Saccharobesus litoralis: one gene and its partner. The protein of the gene in region 1 interacts with the protein of each later gene in a pairwise test. Links are inferred from orthologs where the notes say so. Each region holds a gene or a part of one and is shown on either strand. Other genes may lie near its edges.

Region 1 (8,048 bases):
ATCCATAACGATACGCAAGTCAAATTAGCCAGTTCACAACTGCAATTGGCTGGCAAAACCCTCTATGGCAACTTACGTTCTAAACAATTTGAAATCCAACATGACATTAAAGCCACTTACTCACCTAGCCATTAGACTAGGCTTAATATTCAGTGTATTGCTATCAACTGCGAGTTTTGCAGAACAAGCTGCTGATAATGAACAAATATTTATTGATGCGGAAAAGCAATCAATGGATTTAGTTAATAATAAACTCACTTTTTACGGTAATGTCCAAATCAGTCAGGGGCACTTACAGCTCAATGCCGACAAATTAGAAGTGCAACGTAATAAAGGTAATCAGTCAGAAAAGCTTATCGCTTCAGGTAACCCAGTCACCTTTAATCATCAGTTAAAAGATGGGATCCAAATCAAAGCTCATGCACAGCAAATGCATTATAACTTAACAACCCAAGTTTTAGTGTTAATTGGCCAAGCACAAATAAACCAAGCGGATAGCATGATTAACGGTGACCGAATTGAATACGATGTGGCTAAACGCCAACTCATCGCATCTTCCGACAAAGCCTCTGAATCGAGGGTTCGCGTTGTGTTAACTCCGGTAGCAAAAGAAAAATGACCAAACTCGTCGCTAAAAATTTAGCCAAAAGATATAAAGCTAGACAAGTCGTACAAAGCGTATCACTTGAAGTAAATTCTGGACAAATTGTCGGGCTACTTGGCCCTAACGGCGCAGGAAAAACAACCACTTTCTACATGATTGTGGGGTTAGTCGCTGCTGATAGCGGAGAAGTATCGCTAGACGACAAAGATATGACTCACTTCCCAATGCATGAAAGGGCAAGATTAGGGGTTGGCTATTTACCGCAAGATTCATCTATTTTTAGAAAATTGACCGTGCGTCAGAACATAATGGCTATTTTAGAAACAAACAAAGCACTAAATAGCCAACAAAGAGAAAATAAACTTGCAGAATTACTACAAGAGTTTCATATTGAACACATAGTCGATAGTTTAGGAATGAGTTTATCGGGTGGAGAAAGACGTCGCGTAGAAATTGCCCGAGCTTTAGCTGCAGACCCTAAATTTATCCTATTAGATGAACCTTTTGCTGGTGTTGATCCTATTTCAGTACTCGATATAAAAAGGATTATTACCCATTTAAAAGACAGAGGTATTGGCGTATTAATTACCGATCATAACGTAAGAGAAACGCTAGATGTTTGCGAAACAGCCTATATTGTTAGCCAAGGTAATCTCATTGCCTCTGGCAAACCGGAAAGTGTGTTAGCAAATAAACAAGTGAGAGAAGTGTATCTTGGCGAACAGTTTACACTTTAATGATGGTAAGCCAGCCTGTAACCGTGGCCAATAAACCGATTAGATAATGAAACAATCGTTACAATTAAAATTTAGCCAACAACTGACCATGACACCTCAGTTGCAACAAGCCATTCGCTTGCTGCAATTGTCGACCTTGGATTTACAACAAGAAATTCAAGATGCGATGGATGCTAATCCTCTGCTTGAACATGAAGAACAAGATAGTTTTGACAGCAACGAAAGCTTAGATTCAATCAAGGAGCCAGAATCTAACCTGCTAAATGGCTATGACGACACGCCAGAGCCTATTGCCGATACCAAACAAGAACTAGAGCGGACAGAAATTCCAGACCAATTAGTCACAGATACCACTTGGGATGACCATCTATCCCAGGGTGCCAGCCCAGCAGCTAAAAGCTCAAGTTATTCTGTTGCAGACGATACAATTTACCAAGGCGAAACCACTGAAACGATCCGTGACCACTTGTATTGGCAAATGGACCTGACCCCATTCTCACCAACCGATCAGGCAATTGCCACCGCAATTATCGATGCGGTAGACGACAGCGGTTATTTAACCGTTAGCGCTGAAGATATATTAGAGAGTATGGGCGATGACGAAGTTGAGCTAGACGAAGTTGAGGCTGTACTGAAACGCATTCAGTTATTTGATCCTATTGGTGTTGCGTCAAGAACCGCGCAAGAATGCTTACTGGTACAACTCAATCAATTTAGCCCAGAGACGCCTTGGCTTAAAGAAACTAAACAAATCATAGCCAATCATATCGACTTACTTGCCAATCGAGATTATCGAACCTTAAGCCGAAAAAGCCGGTTGAAAGAAGATCAACTGCGGGAAGTGATGAAACTCATTCATTCACTCAACCCTCGCCCTGGCAATGCAGTCATCGCGGAGGAAGCACAGTATATTGTCCCGGATGTTTCAGTGCGCAAAGAAAAAGATTCATGGATTGTTGAGCTAAATCCGGAAAGTGTGCCTAAACTTAAAGTAAACCAAGAATATGCTGCATTAAGTCGCACTGCGAAAAATTCAGCGGACACTCAATTTATTCGTTCTCATATGCAAGATGCAAAGTGGTTTATTAAAAGTTTGGAAAGCCGTAACGATACTTTACTCAAGGTCGCAAACTGCATTGTTGAACACCAACAAGGCTTTTTTGAGTATGGTGATGAAGCCATGAAGCCTATGGTGTTAAACGATATTGCCGAAGCAGTTGAAATGCATGAGTCGACAATTTCACGTGTGACTACACAAAAATACATGCACACGCCGCGCGGTATTTTTGAACTAAAATATTTCTTTTCCAGCCATGTCAGCACTGAGAATGGCGGCGAATGTTCATCTACCGCTATTCGCGCATTGATTAAAAAATTAGTAGCCGCTGAAAACCCAGCTAAACCGCTAAGTGACAGTAAAATCACCGACCTGTTAGCTGAACAAGGTATTCAAGTCGCTCGCCGTACCATAGCTAAGTACCGAGAAGCTTTGTCGATTCCACCATCAAACCAACGTAAGAGCCTACTTTAGGGCTCGCAACCATAGAAGGAAAAGCCTATGCAAATCAACTTAACTGGCCGCCATGTAGAAGTGACCGAGGCTTTAAAAACGTATGTCGACACAAAGTTTGCAAAACTAGAGCGACATTTTGATCATATAAACAATGTATATGTTATCCTAAGCGTGGAAAAGTTAGTGCAAAAAGCGGAAGCGACTTTGCATATTAACGGCGGAGAGATATTTGCCACGTCCGATCACCAGGATATGTATGCAGCGCTTGATTCATTAATTGACAAGCTCGACAGGCAAGTAATCAAACATAAAGAAAAATTAAAGAGTCATTAATCTGCTCAATGGAAATTGAACAACTAATCACTCCGGACTGCGTATTTTGCGCAGTTCCGGCTAAAAGCAAAAAAAGAATCCTTCAAGTTATTAGCCAATATGCGGCTAAACAGCTAGGGCAAACTGAAATACAAGAACAAGACATACTTGATGCCTTGCTAGCACGTGAAAAACTCGGCAGCACAGGTATAGGTCAAGGTATTGCCTTACCTCATGGTCGTCTTAATTGTAATAAAAGTTTAGCTTTGTTGTTAACCTCAGACGAAGCCATTGACTATGACGCGATAGACAATGCCCCAGTCAAAGTTTTCTTCGCATTACTTGCCCCTGAGTCTGAATGCCAAGACCACTTAAAGTCACTAGCACTAATAGCCGAAAAACTATCTGATAAAACTGTACTTAAAAGTGTGAAAAACGCTATAACCAATCAAGAGTTATACCAAGCAATCACTAATTAAGTTTGTTGTTAAGTTTATGGCAAGTTAAGTTCATGACTATAAATAGCTGAAAATAGTGGTATATTCTACTTGCTTATTTCAATAGGTTGTTAGTTTTAAGGAAAAACGATGTTACAGCTAGTCATTTTCACTGGTCGCTCAGGATCAGGTAAAACCGCTGCGTTACATAACCTTGAAGATTCAGGTTACTATTGTGTCGACAATATGCCGCTAGAGCTTTTGCTGTCGCTCATCAATACAATGCAAGGCAAAGCCGATAAAGTTGCGGTGACATTAGATATTCGTAATCTAACGTCTCCTTCTGAGAATCAAGTTTCCACCTATTTAGAGACATTACGTAATAAAGTCAGCTTACGTGTTGTTTACCTTGATTCGACTAATACCGCTTTGCTAAAGCGCTTTTCAGAATCAAGACGTATTCACCCACTCTCCTTACAAAACAGTGAGCTTAGCTTAGAAGAAGCGATTAAAGACGAAGAAAACCAATTAGACAGCATCAAGCAACAATCTGATTTAATTTTAGATACAACAGGGCTAAGCATTCATCAGTTAAACGACTTGGTTCATAGCGAAATACTTGGCACTAAAGCCAAGCAACTCAAGTTGGTATTCACTTCATTTGGTTTTAAGCACGGGCTTCCGCAAGATGCAGACTATGTGTTTGATGCGCGTTTTCTGCCTAATCCTCACTGGGTACCCGAACTAAGACCACTCACGGGTTTAGACCAACCGGTAATCGATTACTTAGCGCAAAGTCCAGAAGTGAGTGAATTCATCTGGCAAGTTAAAATCTTCCTTAAAACTTGGTTACCTGCGCTGGAGCGCAATAATCGCAGTTACGTGACTGTCGCCATTGGCTGTACAGGTGGCCAGCATAGGTCTGTGTATGTGGCACAAACATTAGCTGATGCCTTTAAACAAGAAAGAGATAACATCACCATTTTACATCGAGAGCAGCGTCGTTAGTTCATGTCAATTTGTGTATCAGAGTCACTCACCATAGTTAACAAGCTTGGGCTACATGCACGAGCGGCAACTAAGCTCGTTGAGCTAACCCAACAATTCCAATCGACAATTACCATTAGCTGCGAAGGTAAATCAGCCAACGCCCAAAGTGTTATGGCGCTTTTGCTGCTTGCTGGTGCGCAAGGCAAACAAATAACCGTACAATGCACTGGCGAAGATGCCCCAGCGGCATTAGAAGCCGTAAAAGCACTAATAGCCAATAAATTTGAAGAAGCTGAGTAGCCCTACTCCCCTGTGTTTTCAACACTAATAGTTAGAATTGCAAACAGGCTTGCGGTAGACTAAGCGCATAATATTTCTGATAAAGATCTGCGGGATATGCAGGACACCTTCGAACAAGACAATAGCCAAAACTTGCTAAGCGATATTAGCCATGCGCTAAGTCAAGGCATGTTTGTGCACGTGCGTAATATACTGCACGAGATGTCTGACGGAGATATAGCCCACGTCTTAGAGTCCTCACCCAGCAAACAACGCCATGTTATTTGGACATTAATTGACCCAGAGTTTCACGGCGACATTCTTGAAGAGCTATCTGAAGACGTTCGCAATAGCATCATCCAAAAAATGAACCCCTCAATGGTTGCCGAAGCCACTGAAGGGTTAGATACCGATGATCTTGCCGAAGTATTACGTAGCCTGCCCGATGAAACTTACCAAGCCGTTTTGCAATCGCTGGATGAGCAAGATCGTCATCGTGCAGAAAAAGCCCTAGGCTACGAGGAAGACACCGCCGGCGCTATCATGAATACGGATACCGTCACCATCCGTCCTGATGTGACTATTGAAGTCGTGAGTCGCTATCTCAGGTTGCGTGGCCATCTTCCAGAAGCAACTGACGTATTGTACGTGGTTGATGATCAAGACAAGTTACTCGGCACATTAAGTCTGGCAAAACTCGTGGTCACGTCAAACCCCGCGACTTTAGTGTCAGACATTATGGAAGAAGAAGCGGAAACTATCCCTGCGGATATGGACGAATCTGAAGTTGCTAAACAATTTGAGCGCCATAATTGGATATCAGCACCTGTTACCAATGAGCAAGGTCTACTATTAGGTAGGATCACCATAGATGATATTGTTGATATTATTCGTGAAGATGCCGAACATTCCATGATGAGTATGGCGGGTTTAGACGACGAAGAAGACACGTTTGCTCCCGTTATCAAAAGTACCCAGCGTCGCTCTATCTGGCTGGGTATTAATTTAATTACAGCATTATTGGCCGCTTTAGTTTCTAGTGCTTTTGAAGACATTCTTTCCCAACTCGCAGTTTTAGCTGTACTCAATACGATAGTACCCAGTATGGGCGGTATCGCAGGTAACCAAACATTAACCTTAGTGATCCGGGCAATGGCGGTAGGCCACGTTGCACCAACCAACGTGCGCTGGCTAATAATAAAAGAATTTACTATCGGCTTGCTGAATGGGGTTTTGTGGGCAGTATTGATTGCCTCTGTCGTCGCACTTTGGAAACAAGACTTATTACTCGGTGGGATTATTGCTTTTGCCATGCTAATGAATATGCTCGCAGCCGGCATTGCGGGTGTAAGTATTCCACTGATATTAAAACGCTTAGAAATAGACCCTGCTCTCGCTGGAGGCGTAATTTTAACAACCGTCACAGATGTAGTCGGTATATTTGCATTTTTAGGTACAGCCACTTGGCTATTAAGTGCTTAAGCAGGGTTTATATTTCCTCTTTTATATTTATCTATAACTAACTGACTATATCGCCACAAAAAATGTCATGGTTGTTGCGTAGGCTGAAAACGGCGCTCATGATATAATTATCTTCATATTTCATGCATATTTTTAGCTAAACTCAAATATGAGCGAACTTAACGCGGTGCTCAGCCATGTATTAAAATGGCCCGTTAGACCTTTTATTCGCACCAAAGTCATTCCAGCGCAATTAGAAGCTGAGATCAACATTGATCACGACAAGCCTTTATTTTACGTTTTAAAAGAAGAGTCAATTTTTGATCTGCTTGCTCTACAGCGCATCTGTAAAAAATTTGATCTACCGTCTCCATTTAGCAAAGTTAACGTCAATGGCACTCTCTACACGAGGTATATTTGCCTTGATCGTATGGCATCCAGCCTAAAGATTAAACGTAAACCGACAGAAGCTTTGTCGCAAGTCGAACAGTTACTTAAGCAACATAAAGAACAAACCGGTATTGATGCTCAATTAATCCCTTGTTTTTCAACTTGGGGACGTTACCCAGGTAAAGCTAACCTTGATGCTGATGTGGTCTTCAACGATCAACGCAAGCCAAGTGCTTTAGCAAAGTTTTTTATTGTTCTGTTTTCAGGGCGTCACAATCTCATTCAGTTCAGTCAACCCGTGTCCTGCCGAGAAGTCGCTGACGATCATGGTTCTGATAAAGCTATTGCCCAAAAACTGCTACGGGTAGCACGTTTTCATTTTCAACGCCAAAAGCTCGCGATTGCTGGCCCAAAGCTGTGGGAAAGAGATCAGCTAATTAATAGTTTATTAGCCTCGCCAGCATTAAAAAAAGTGATTGAAGACGAAGCTAAAAGTAAAAATATTAGTATCAATAAAGCCCGTGAAACCGCGCGCCAATACTTAGATGAAATGGCCGCAGACTATCGAGAAAATGCGGTACGTATTGGCGATCGCGTTCTTACTTGGATATGGAACAAGTTATATCATGGGATCCACATCACCAACGTAGAAACAGTGCGTAAGCTTGCCCATGAAGGTCACGAGGTAGTTTACGTACCTTGTCATCGCAGCCACATGGATTACTTACTATTAACCTATGTGATTTATCACGAGGGATTAGTTCCTCCTCATATTGCAGCGGGCATCAACTTAAACTTCTGGCCAATGGGGCCTATTTTTCGCCGTGGTGGTGCCTTTTTTATGCGCCGCTCATTTCGTGGTAACAAACTTTATTCAGCCGCTTTTAGAGAGTACATGGCACAACTTTTAAGTCGTGGCTATGCGATAAAATACTATCCTGAATCTGGCCGCTCACGTACAGGGCGCTTACTTAAGCCCAAAACAGGTATGTTGGCCATGACAGTGCAATCCGCTTTACGTGGTTTGGATCGCCCTATCACCTTGGTTCCTGTCTATATTGGCTATGAGCATGTAATGGAAGTCAGTACTTACATGCGCGAGCTTGGTGGTGCAGCTAAACAGAAAGAGTCATTCTGGCAAGTATTAGGTATATTGCGTAAATTGCGTCACTTTGGCCAAGGCTATGTTAATTTTGGCGAACCGATTAGCTTAAACAAACAACTCAATAGCAAAGTGGAGAACTGGCGCGAGGATATTCATCCAACCATTCCACAAAAACCCACTTGGTTTCCAGGCTTTGTCAACGATATTGCTCAGCAAGTGA
Region 2 (12,919 bases), 3.0 Mb from region 1 along the record:
GAGCGACATGGCGCAGTAGAAGCCGTGGCGCGCAGTGGTAAGCACTTACTCAGTTTAATTAACGATATTTTGGATTTTTCTAAGCTTGAAGCTGGCCAATTGGATATAGACATAGTGTCAGTTAATTTACCTGAATTATTGCATCAGGTTTATCAAATGAGTGCGGAGCTGGCAAAAAGTAAGCCGATAACCTTAAGCTTTAGTTTAGCGCAACCCATCCCTCGGTATATTAAAACTGATCCCACTCGATTAAATCAGATTTTGTTAAACCTGCTATCCAATGCCATTAAGTTTACGGCTGAAGGTCAAGTCAGTTTAACTGTTCAGCCTTGTGAAATAGAAGGGCGCTCATTATTAAGGTTTGATGTAAAAGATAGCGGTATCGGTATTGCACAAGATAAGCTTAATAAATTATTTGGTGCCTTTAGTCAGCTCGATCCTTCCACGACTAGGAAGTATGGTGGAACAGGACTCGGGTTAAATATAACCAGAAGCTTGTGTCACAAGTTATCAGGTACAATTTCGGTTGAAAGTGAACTGAATGAAGGCAGTGTATTTAGTGCTTTTATTGAATTACAGTCAGAAACGGACAGTGATTGGGTAGCGCAATACGACTTTACTCGCTATCAGTCCATGCCCTCAGCACTGTCCCAAATTACACAGGATGAAATAACCGGACATATTTTGCTGGCCGAAGATCATGATGAAAATCGCAAGCTATTCGCCATGATTCTGCGCTCTTTGGGATTGGATGTAGATACGGTCGCCAATGGTATTGAAGCGGTAGAGCAAGCATTAATAGCAGATTATGATTTGATATTAATGGATATTCAGATGCCGATGATGGATGGTATTACCGCGTTTGAAACCTTACAGCAAGCCGGTTGTGATACGCCAGTTATTGCTTTAACAGCTAATGTAATGGTGCATGACGTTGAAAAGTATTTAAACATTGGTTTTATTGATCATTGTGCTAAACCCTTGGATAGACAAGATTTAATTAATAAAGTGAAACGCTATGTTGTCTTGTCAGATACCCAGCCTGAAATAAATCAGGCAGCGATGGCGCAGTTACAGCAAGATTTCAAAGCTAAATGCCATGAGTACGCAGCTGATTTGCAACAAGCTTATAGCAAACAAAATACCGAGCGATTGAAAAAATTTGTTCATTTAATTAAAGGTTCAGCAGCTTCGTTGGGATACCCTGAATTAACCGAGGAAGCGACTAAATTAGAAACCCCATTGTTAGCCAGTAGTTCAATTAATTTGGCTGATTTAGATGTGCAACCTTTATTAAATTTGTTGAGAGAACTCGCGGCCAACACCTAACAGGTATGAAATATTTTTTAAGCTTGGTATTTTCTTTTCTTTTATTTAGCCCTGCCGTCGCTAAAGAACAATACTTTATTCAAATTGGCAAATGCCATTTGCAAAAGTGTGTGGCAGATCGCGTCGCCAAAGCTTTAGCGCTTAATTATAAAATATCGGTTCATCGTTCCACATCAACCCAATTACTTTATCAAGTGATCTCAGCATTTGCCTTATCAGAAGCCGATGCTGATATTTATCAGTCTGAATTAAAGAAAGATCGCCAACTGGCACAACATTTATCGTTAGAGGGTGACGATTTAGGTTACTACTTAAATTTGGGTTATTTTGAATCTATCGCACTAGCCTATCAAATTAAAGACCAAGCTCAGACTATCTTAAAGGGAGAGATGATTAGTTTTCGCATTCGTCAGCGTGAGCATAAAGACGAAGCGAGTAAAATTTTAATCGGCCCTTTTGCTAATTTTCAACAGGCTTTAGTTGAATCTAAAAAAGTCAGGAAAACACCTGATTTTCCCTCTGCCTTTGTTACACAGATCGAATAAATAGTTCGGTCGTCAAATTAATGGCAATAATATTGCTTATCTAACTTTGAGTCGTTACACAATTTTAACGAAAACTTTAAATGCAATTGGCTAAATCTTCACCGGCCTTGCATTGAGCCATAGTCAAAGCGATCGGGTTTTAGGGCAGGTTTCTAGTTCCAGACGAAACCTAAGTACCTACATCCATGTAGGCAAAGCCGTCAAGCTTCGAGACCCTATGAGCATATGCTTTATTATGTGATTGGGGCGAGTAAGTGCTGACAATGAACCATAAAACTTGAGCGAGAAGACTATTCCCCCCCTTGTTAAAGTTTTGGTTGGTCGTTAAAACATATCGGAGGACGATAGATGGACTTAGATCTTCTTTGGTTAATGATAAGCACTATTTTGGTGCTTATGATGCAAGCTGGTTTTTTGTGCTTAGAATCAGGCTTAACCCGAGCTAAAAACTCGATAAATGTTGCCATCAAAAATTTAGCCGATCTGATCTTAGTTTTTTTATTGTGGTGGTTGTTTGGTTTTGGTTTGGCTTTTGGAGAAAGCGAAATCGGATTATGGGGCTCGGACCACTTTTTACTCGAAATTGGTAACAATGATGCCAAGTTGGGCGTATTCTTTTTATTTCAAGCCATGTTTTGTGCGACGGCCGTTACTATTATTTCTGGCGCCATTGCCGAGCGCACCAAATTTAATGCCTATCTGGCTATTGCCATCATCGTCACTTTGTTTACCTATCCTATTTTTGCGCATTGGGTATGGGGCGGCGCTTTAAGCCAATCAGCTGTTTTATTAGCAAGTTGGGGATTTGTCGATTTTGCCGGTGCAACTGTTGTACATAGTTTAGGTGGTTGGGTCGCGTTAGCCGCGGTCATTGTTATTGGGCCGCGCTCCGGAGTATTCAGTAAAAAAAATGGCGTTGTTCCGCCCAGTAATTTAACTTTGGCGACTCTAGCGAGTGTGTTTTTTCTATTGGGTTGGATTGGTTTTAATGGCGGAAGCACGCTGGCGTTTAACAATGAGCTGCCTAAGATCTTGATCAATACGATTTTGGCTGCCATGGCGGGTGGTGTGGCCGCTTATTTAGTCAGTCAGTGGTTACGTCATCCTAATTTGCAACTTAGCGTTGTTCCAGTCAATGGCCTGATTGCGGGGTTGGTCGCGATCACGGCAACCTGTCATGCGGTGGATCAAACGCAAGCCTTTGTTATTGGGGCAATAGGTGGCTTGATCTATGTATACGGCAGTATTTTGCTATTGAAGCTTAAAATAGATGATGCAATAGGTGCCATTCCAGTTCACTTATTTGCGGGAATTTGGGGCACGTTAGCGGTCGGATTATTTGCTGATCTTTCTACACTTAACACGGATATGACGCGCATTGAGCAAATTGGCGTGCAATGCTTGGGTATCGCCATTTGCGGTTTATGGGCTTTTGGCACCACTTTTTGTTTACTGAAAGGTTTGAATTATTTTTATCGCTTGAGAGTGACAGCTCGACAAGAACATATAGGCTTAAATGTGGCCGAGCATGGCGCTAAAACTGATCTGGTTGATTTTTTAGTTGCGGTGAATGAGGCCGATTTGGATGAAGATTTATCAAAACGTTTGCCAGTAGAGCCGTTTACGGAAGTCGGACAAATTGCCCAGCAATATAACAAAATGATTTCGCGTGCAGAGCAAGCGGTACATAAAACCACCACGATAGTTAAAGATGTACAAGCGGGCATAGTTACCTTAAATGCGTCAGCTTGGGTGCTTAGTGTTAATCCCGCGGCGGATAAAATATTTGCTGGGCAAGGGCGGTATCAAGGCAAAACATTTGAGCAATTAATTCAAGTGAAAAGTATTTATGAGGTCGCAGTGCAGCGTGAAATAACGCATAAGCCTTGGCCGGAAATTTTAAAAGAAAATGGTCATATTTATTTAGAAGGCCAACCGAAAAACACATTAAATTTAGTTTATTTAGATATTGTCATCACTAACAGTAGCTACAATGATAAAGAGTATATTTGCCTAGTTCATGATATTACTCAGCAAAAAAGTGCAGAAGAAGCGCTGTTTCAAGAAAAGGAAAAAGCGAAAACCACCTTAGACTCTATTGGTGATGGGGTTATTTCGACCTCTCCTTCCGGTGAAATTCAATACATTAATCAAACTGCCGAAAAACTCACAGGTTGGCGTCAAGCGGATGCGCTGGGTAAAAAGTTGCATAGCGTATTTTGCGCAGTTAATAACCTCACGGAACACCCGAGTGATAGTTTGATCCGGCAAATTAAACAATCACGAGATACCTTAATTACCGAACAGAGTAAGCTGTTATTTTGTCGAGATGGCCAAGTTTATGCTATTCGCTATACCGCTGCGCCCATATTTAATCGCGCGCAACAGTTAACTGGTATTGTGATCGTATTTCAAGATGTAACTCACACGCAACGCATTCAGCGCAAGCTGAACTATCAAGCGACCCATGATGCGTTAACCGATTTATATAATCGCCGAGAATTTGATAATCGGCTGCGTCATTTGATAGACAATATTGTTGCGGGGGAAGGTCAGGCGCGTGTTCAGCATGTCCTGATTTATATCGATTTAGACCAATTTAAAATTGTCAATGATGTGTGTGGTCACGCAGCTGGTGACCAATTACTCAAGCAAGTCAGTCAACATATGCAACGCTTTGTTAGGGCACAAGATATGCTGGCTCGATTGGGTGGGGATGAGTTCGCTATTTTGTTATACAACTGTCCGTTAGCAAAGGGGCAAGCCATTGCTGAAAAAATTAGGCAAGTGGTGCGTGATTATCGTTTTGCGTGGCAAGGTAAAGAGTATGCGGTGACGACTAGTATTGGCATTGTGGCTATCAATGAAAATAGCCGCAATTTAGCGGAAGTGGTGAATCAAGCTGATTCAGCTTGTTATACCTCGAAAAAACGCGGCAAAAATCAAGTTAATGTTTACCAGCCAGCCGATAATGAGATCCAGCGTCATAAGCAACAAGTGCAATGGGTTAGCCGGTTGCAACAAGCGATTGATCAGGATAATGGCTTTGAGTTGTATTTTCAGAAAATTGTTGCGGCTAATCCGGATGATCCTAGTTTGCAGTTTGAAATACTGCTGCGCCTACGTGATGAAAACCATGAGTTGATCCCACCAAATGCCTTTTTGCCTTCTGCTGAACGCTACAATTTGATCCAAGCGATTGATAAATGGGTAATACAGCGAACGTTTGCATGGTTAGCTACGCATCGTAGTCGACTGCCGCACAACAACATGAAATGTGCGATCAACTTATCGGGTAAATCATTAAATGATGCGGAAGTGATCCAGGTGATTGATCAGTGCCAAGCGAAATATCAAATCGCGCCACACATTATTTGTTTTGAAATTACTGAAACGGCTGCGATTGATAACTTGTCCTTGGCGTCCCAGTTTATTATTCAGTTAAAGAACAAAGGTTTTCGTTTTGCGCTTGATGACTTTGGCGCTGGCTTGTCTTCATTTAATTATTTGAAGAATTTACCGGTCGACTTTTTAAAAATAGATGGCTCGTTTGTGCGTCAAGTCGATCAAGATCCACTTGATCAAGCTATGGTGCAATCTGTTGCCAATATAGGCAAAACTTTGGGCATTAAAACCATAGCTGAGTATGTTGCGTCACCTAATATCGTCAGTTATCTACAAGCGGCGGGTGTTGATTATTTACAGGGCTATCACATTCATAAACCCGAGCCATTAGATAATTTAGCTAAGCAATTTATGGCTAAATCCGCAAATCAACAAGAAGCATTGCCAAGCTAGTTTTGTGCTTAGGGGCGCAATCAGGCTTGGTTTGTCATAATTAATTCCCAAAAACTCACGCTTTTCGTGCACTAACCTCGGATAAAGCCTACTCTCTGGCGGTATAGTGCGCTAAAATTCTCGCCATTTCGTGGCCGCTGGTGCTGCAGTTTCAAATAATACGCAGAAGAATATCCGATTTATGGAAAAGTACGACATTAAAACCTTTCAAGGTATGATTTTGGCCTTGCAAGATTATTGGGCCGAAAAAGGCTGTACCATAGTTCAACCGTTAGATATGGAAGTGGGCGCTGGTACCTTCCACCCTATGACATTCTTACGTTCAATTGGTCCTGAACCGCAAAACTGTGCATATGTGCAGCCGTGTCGTCGTCCTACCGATGGCCGTTATGGTGAAAACCCTAACCGTTTACAGCATTACTACCAATTCCAAGTTTTGTTAAAGCCATCACCTAAGAATATTCAAGAGTTATATTTAGGTTCGTTAGAACTACTCGGTTTTGACACCCAAACCCATGATGTACGCTTTGTTGAAGATAACTGGGAATCACCGACTTTAGGTGCATGGGGCTTAGGCTGGGAAGTTTGGCTTAACGGTATGGAAGTCACTCAGTTTACCTATTTCCAACAAGTGGGTGGCTTAGAGTGTAAGCCGGTATCAGGTGAGATCACTTATGGTATTGAACGCTTAGCTATGTATGTGCAAGGCGTCGATAGCATTTACGATTTAGTTTGGACTGACGGGCCTATGGGGAAAGTTACCTATGGCGATATTTTCCATCAAAATGAAGTGGAGCAATCGGCCTACAACTTTGAACATGCGGATGTTGATGCGTTATTTAAGCAATTTGACCAATGTGAAAAAGACAGCCAAGCCTTAATTGAAAAAGGCTTACCTTTACCGGCTTACGAGCAAGTGATGAAGGCATCTCACGCGTTTAACTTGCTAGATGCGCGTCATGCTATCTCGGTGACCGAGCGTCAGCGTTATATTCTTCGTGTGCGTACGTTAGCAAAAGCCTGTGCCGAATCTTACTATGCAGCCCGTGAAGCATTGGGTTTCCCTATGCTTAAAACAACAAAAACAGTGCAAAGTGAGGGAGCAGAGTAATGGCTGATAATTTATTAATTGAAATTGGTACTGAAGAGTTACCACCAAAAGCGTTGCGTAAACTAGCTGAAGCGTTTGCAGAAAATATTCAAGCAGGCTTAGAAGCCGCAGAGCTTGGTTTTACAGCGGTAAACTGGTTAGCTTCTCCGCGTCGCTTAGCGGTTAAAGTTTCAGAGCTAGCAGCACAACAAGCTGATAAAGTCGTTGAAAAACGTGGCCCAGCAGTACAAGCCGCATTTGATGCTGATGGCAATCCAACTAAAGCGGCCTTAGGTTGGGCTCGTGGTAATGGTATTAGTATTGAACAAGCCGAGCGTTTAGAAACACCTAAAGGCGCATGGTTACTGCATAAAGCCGAAGTTAAAGGTAAAGGTGTAGCCGAACTTATTCCAGACATTGCTGAAAAAGCCTTAGCTAAATTACCTATCCCTAAGCCGATGCGCTGGGGCGCGACGGATACGCAGTTTATTCGCCCTGTGCATACAGCCACCATCTTATATGGCGCGACTTCAATTGATGCTGAATTACTCGGTGTTAAAACAGGCTTAGAACTGCAAGGCCATCGTTTCCATCATCAAGGTGCTGTGGCGATTAGCCATGCTGATGAATACGAAAACGTATTACGTGACGCTTTTGTGGTTGCAGATTTTAATGAGCGTAAATCTGCCATTAAAGCGCAAGCTGAAGCCAAAGCGACTGAGCTTGGCGGTGTCGCTGATATTGATGATGATTTACTTGATGAAGTCACCGGCTTAGTTGAATGGCCTGTGGTGTTAGTTGCCTCTTTTGAAGAAGAGTTTTTGGCTGTACCGGATGAAGCGTTAATTTACACCATGAAAGGCGATCAAAAGTACTTCCCTGTGCTTGATCAAAATGGTGCGCTAATTAATAAGTTTATCTTTGTTTCTAATATCGAAAGTAAAGACCCAAGTCAGGTTATTGCCGGTAATGAGAAAGTTGTGCGTCCACGTTTAAAAGATGCCGAATTCTTCTTTGAAACCGATAAAAAGAAAACGTTAGAAAGCCGCCTAGAAAGCCTAAAAAGTGTTTTGTTCCAGAAGCAACTGGGAACCTTATTTGAAAAGTCAGAGCGTATTGCTGAATTAGCCGCTTATATCGCCGAGCAAATTTGTGCTGACGCAACTAATGCTAAGCGCGCCGGTTTATTAAGTAAAACGGACTTAATGACTGAAATGGTCATGGAGTTTACCGGTACGCAAGGTGCTATGGGTATGCATTATGCGCGTTTAGACGGTGAGCACGAAGAAGTTGCCTTAGCGCAAAATGAGCAATACATGCCGCGTTTTGCCGGTGATGAGCTGCCTAAAGGCTTGGTTTCTTGTGCTGTTGCACTAGCTGACAAGTTTGATACTTTAGCTGGTATTTTCGGTATTGGCATGTTGCCTAAAGGTGATAAAGACCCATTTGCATTACGTCGTGCTGCTATCGGTGCATTACGCATTATTGTTGAACGTGAATTAAACTTAGATATTGCTGATGTTACTGCCAAAGCAGTCAGCTTATTTGCAGACAAGCTAACTAATGACAAAGTTGAAGCCGATGTTATCGACTTTATTTTTGGTCGTTTCCGTACTTGGTATCAAGATCAAGGCTTTGAAGTTGAGCTTATCCAAGCGGTATTAGCGCAGCGCCCAACCGAGCCACTCGATTTCGATCAACGCGTAAAAGCTGTTGCTGCGTTTAAGCAGTTAGACGCAGCTGAAGCGTTAGCGGCCGCGAATAAGCGGGTTGGCAACATCTTAGCCAAGTATGATGGCGAACTAAGTGACACGGTTGATAGTCAACTATTACAAGAAGATGCTGAAAAAGTATTAGCCCAAGCGGTAGCTGAGCAAACTTCTGTATTAGAGCCAGTATTTGCTGAGCGTCAATACGCTAAAGCTTTAAGTGAATTGGCTGGTTTACGCGAGGCGGTAGATAGCTTCTTTGATAATGTCATGGTGATGGCTGATGATGAAGCGGTTAAACAAAATCGCTTGGTTTTACTCAGTCAATTACGTGGTTTGTTCCTGCGTATTGCTGATATTTCTGTGTTGCAGAAATAGTTAGCGCGTAGAGGCTATAGTCAGTTTAAAGAGTAATATTATGAAATTACGAGCTTTTCTCGCAACCTGTTTAACAACGACTTTGCTGTTAGCGGGTTGTGCGAGCCAGCCTACTCAAGTACCTGAAGAAGACCGCTCTGAGTATTTATACTTACGAGGTAGTTTTACTTGGTTTGATGCGGAAGACGACTACAAAGTCGAAAAAGTCGCTGGCCAGCTTTATAAAACAACGGTTGAGTTAGTGGCTGATGGTCAAGCTTATGAGTTTAAGTTTGCCGATGAAAGTTGGTCTCGTGGTCGTAACTGTGGTTATGCTAACAAAAACCAAGATGAAGTGGTTGAGATCGGTAATAAAGTAAAAGCAAACTGTGGTGCCAAATTTGAATTCTTTCGTTTTACCCCGAAAGAATCAGGCAAGTATGACTTTTTTATTGATTATGGCCAAAGTGAGCAATCACCTAGTATTTGGATCAGCGCTTACCAACCGGATTTGATTGATAAGGTGGTTGATCCCATTAAAAATAATATGCCGGATCTATAGTCCGGCATATTTTAGGGCTATTTATTATATTAAAAGGATTTATAAATGTATCAACCGAAAGACAATCTTCAATCTTTCATGAAGCAAGCGAAAGCGAATAACCTCTATTCAGATAGGATTGTTGAAAATGTTTTATTGTTTTCAAATATTTGGACTACGTTACTTGCTCCGATTCTTATGGGATTTGGAATTTCTTATATTTGGGGTCTTGAAAACGTACAGAATGCAGAGCCATTTTTTTATGCATTTGGTCTAATTTTTCTCTTAGTTCATCTTACTGTCGCTTATGTTGTTCATCAGAACAATAGTAAGTTTTCACTATATTCTCAAGCTGTAGAATTAGAACAAGAGTACTCATCTTCCCTAAGTGAGTTAAGAAGCGAGCTTGCTAGGTACAAGCATGGAGTTAAAACTTTATCTAAATTGTATAGTAATCAGCTAACTTCGCTCTACATTATTTCTTTTACAACGGATCAAGCAATTGGTTTATTTCAAAAGCTAGATAATAGTTTTAACGGAGTAAAGGAGAAAGACTTTTGGGATACTGTTAGGGAGCATCTTAATTCAATAATGATGCCTATTGTTATTGAGAGGGAAGCTTTATTTGATTTTAAGTCTGAGGACTTATTCAATGTAGCGCTATATTTCTACAATGAAGATGATGATCGACTCTTTGTTGTCTCAAGAGAGTGTGATAGTAGACTTCCACAAAGGAATAGACAGTGGAAACCGGGACATGGGCATGTAGGTTTATCTTTTTTACATAAAGAAGCAAAAATTTGCCCGGACATTACTTTAAGCCATGAACTAGCTAAAAGTGCTGAAGATGCTGATGATAATAGAAAGTATCGTAGCTTTATCTCAATACCGATATTGCGATGTGATGATAATGGAGATGTTAACAATGGGATTAATCCGTTGGGCGTCATTGTACTGACAAGTGCAAAAGTAGAGCAGTTTATTGAGGCAAGAGACTTACAGTTTCTAACTATTATTTCAAAGTTTCTTGCAATATACTTATCATCAGTAGATTCTTTTATTACTCATAATGATTTACATGCGGATGAGCTAGAAGAAAAAGCATACAGTAATCAAGGGGAAGAGCATGAAGTCGATATCAAATCAGAATAACCGCAAGGAAAGTAATTTGCGCTCTGTTAGTTTATCTACTGGGTATGACTTAGCTAAGGCAACCAATAGTGGCGAAAATTACAACCCATCTAAAATTGATAGCTGGTTTAGTGAACAACGAAAAAAATCCCTGAAATTTGCTCAAAAGTTTATTGAAAGCTAGTTATTTTATTAGTTGTCGTGACTGACAGTTTGTCGGGCTAACTTTAAGCCCGATCTACCTAAAAGAACAGTGCGCTTGGCTGGAACAGCTTTTCGACTTCCGTAATATACTTCTTATCAACTAAAAACATCACTACGTGATCATCGGTTTCAATAACCGTGTCACTGTGAGCAATCAGTACTTCGTCTTTGCGTACAATCGCACCGATAGTGGTTGCCGGTGGTAGCTTGATATCAGCAATTCGACGTCCGACAACTTTTGAGGTTTCTTGGTCGCCATGGGCGATAGCTTCAATCGCTTCGGCTGCGCCTTTACGTAACGAGTAAACGTTAACAATGTCGCCTTTGCGCACATGGGTTAGTAGCGCTGAAATCGTCGCTTGTTGTGGCGAAATGGCAATATCTATTTCGCCACCTTGCACTAAATCGACATAGGCACCGTGTTGGATCAACACCATGGTTTTTTGCGCGCCAAGACGTTTTGCTAGCATGGCAGACATGATATTGGCTTCATCGTCGTTGGTGACAGCGATAAAAACGTCAACCTGTTCGATATGTTCTTCGTTTAATAACTCGGGATCGGAAGCGTCTCCGGCAAAGACAATCGTACGTTCTAAGGTTTCTGATAAATAGGTGGCGCGCTCTTCATTGCGCTCAATCAGTTTAACGCGATGCGTTTGTTCTAATTGGCGTGCCAAACCGGCTCCAATGTTACCACCACCAGCAATCATCACGCGTTTATATGAAGCTTCAAGCTTTTGCAATTCACTCATGACAGCACGAATGTGTTTGGTGGCCGCGACAAAAAATACTTCGTCATCGGCTTCGATTATGGTTGTACCCATAGGGCGAATAGGTCTGCCTTGACGATAAATAGCCGCTACTCGGGTATCTACATGCGGCATGTGTTGCCGTAAAGCGGATAACGCATGGCCAACTAATAAGCCGCCATAGTAGGCTTTAACCGCCACTAAAGAAACTTTGCCACTGGCAAATGCCATGACTTGCAGTGCCCCAGGGTAGTCGATTAAGCGGCGAATATATTTAGTCACCAATTGTTCAGGGGCAATAATATGATCCACAGGGATATCGTGGTTTTTAAACAACTGTTTGCGAAATTGAATATATTCTTGTGAGCGAATTCGAGCAATTTTAGTTGGCGTGTGAAACAAACTGTACGCTATTTGACAAGCTACCATATTGGTTTCATCGCTACTGGTTACCGCGATCACCATATCCGCGTCTTCTGCGCCAGCCTTTTCTAAAATCGCTGGATGTGAGGCATGGCCAACAACCACTTGTAAGTCGAACTTATCTTGCAATTCACGCAGACGAGAAGTGCGTGAGTCGACAATGGTGATCTCATTTTTTTCACCAACTAAGTTTTCTGCAAGCGTGCGTCCTACGCGGCCAGCGCCTAAGATTATGATTTTCATATTGTTGTTTTTATTTCAATTTACGCAAGCGAGCGTAATAGAAACCATCCATATTCTGGCTACCTGGCAAAATCTGCCATCCGGGATCGGTTGCCGTTTCACTATCAAAAATAGGTACAAGCTCGGCGTCGCTTTGCTCTTGCAAAAAGCGCGTGATTTGCTGTTTGTTTTCAATAGGCAGCACCGAACAAGTTGCATATAGCAATATGCCACCGGGCTTAACAATTTGCCACATTTGCTTGAGGATTTTTTGTTGCAAATCAGCTAATACGCTAATGTCTTCTGGACGGCGTAAATACATAATATCGGGGTGACGACGGATCACACCAGTGGCAGAGCAAGGTGCATCAAGTAATACGCGGTCAAAAAGTTGGCCATCCCACCACTGATTGACCTGACTGGCGTCACCAGCCAATATTTCGGCTTGCAGTTGTAAGCGGTGTAAGTTTTCGTTAACCCGATTTAAGCGCTGCATATCTATATCTAACGCCACAACTTGGCCGACATCTGGGGTATGGCTGAGTATATGGGCTGTTTTGCCACCTGGGGCTGCACAGCAATCTAAAATACGCTCGCCGGCTTGCGCATCTAATAATAGTGCGGCTTGTTGTGCGGCTTTGTCTTGTACTGTACAGCTACCTTGGGCAAACCCAGGTAATTTATCTACATTCACAGCTTGCTCAAGCAATAGAGTGTTCGGGTGCTTGTCTTGCTGATACGCGATTTCGGCATCGGTCAATGCTTGGCAAAAATCTTCAGCATTGGTTACTTTGGTATTAACTCGTAACCAAAAAGGTGGA

Evidence for each region.
Region 2: the proteins of ptsN (region 1) and trkA interact in binary tests that used the Escherichia coli proteins (3 or more experiments, as listed by UniProt). The link is inferred for Saccharobesus litoralis from one-to-one orthologs.

The regions. Positions count from the first base shown.
Region 1 is NZ_CP026604.1:5,395,511-5,403,558, forward strand. What follows is about bases 2,003-4,920. They hold ptsN (PTS IIA-like nitrogen regulatory protein PtsN), read left to right. Parts: upstream 2,003-3,195; coding sequence 3,196-3,645; downstream 3,646-4,920. Other genes in these bases: C2869_RS20625 (RNA polymerase factor sigma-54), read left to right, coding at 2,003-2,872; hpf (ribosome hibernation promoting factor), read left to right, coding at 2,900-3,187; rapZ (RNase adapter RapZ), read left to right, coding at 3,754-4,611; C2869_RS20645 (HPr family phosphocarrier protein), read left to right, coding at 4,615-4,893. Also shown: LPS export ABC transporter periplasmic protein LptC, read left to right, coding at 1-135; lipopolysaccharide transport periplasmic protein LptA, read left to right, coding at 101-619; lptB (LPS export ABC transporter ATP-binding protein), read left to right, coding at 616-1,341; more of C2869_RS20625, read left to right, coding at 1,388-2,002; mgtE (magnesium transporter), read left to right, coding at 4,990-6,354; glycerol-3-phosphate 1-O-acyltransferase PlsB, read left to right, coding at 6,503-8,048. UniProt on the Escherichia coli protein: Seems to have a role in regulating nitrogen assimilation.
Region 2 is NZ_CP026604.1:2,412,581-2,425,499, forward strand. What follows is about bases 9,932-12,747. They hold trkA (Trk system potassium transporter TrkA), read right to left. Parts: upstream 12,120-12,747; coding sequence 10,743-12,119; downstream 9,932-10,742. Other genes in these bases: C2869_RS08420 (GAF domain-containing protein), read left to right, coding at 9,932-10,521; C2869_RS08425 (hypothetical protein), read left to right, coding at 10,496-10,684; rsmB (16S rRNA (cytosine(967)-C(5))-methyltransferase RsmB), read right to left, coding at 12,130-12,747. In the rest of the region: C2869_RS08390 (response regulator), read left to right, coding at 1-1,329; C2869_RS08395 (hypothetical protein), read left to right, coding at 1,335-1,874; amt (ammonium transporter), read left to right, coding at 2,223-5,672; glyQ (glycine--tRNA ligase subunit alpha), read left to right, coding at 5,854-6,783; glyS (glycine--tRNA ligase subunit beta), read left to right, coding at 6,783-8,849; C2869_RS08415 (hypothetical protein), read left to right, coding at 8,890-9,390; more of C2869_RS08420, read left to right, coding at 9,436-9,931; more of rsmB, read right to left, coding at 12,748-12,919. UniProt on the Escherichia coli protein: Part of the constitutive potassium transport systems TrkG and TrkH. May regulate the transport activity of TrkG and TrkH systems. Binds to NAD(+) and NADH.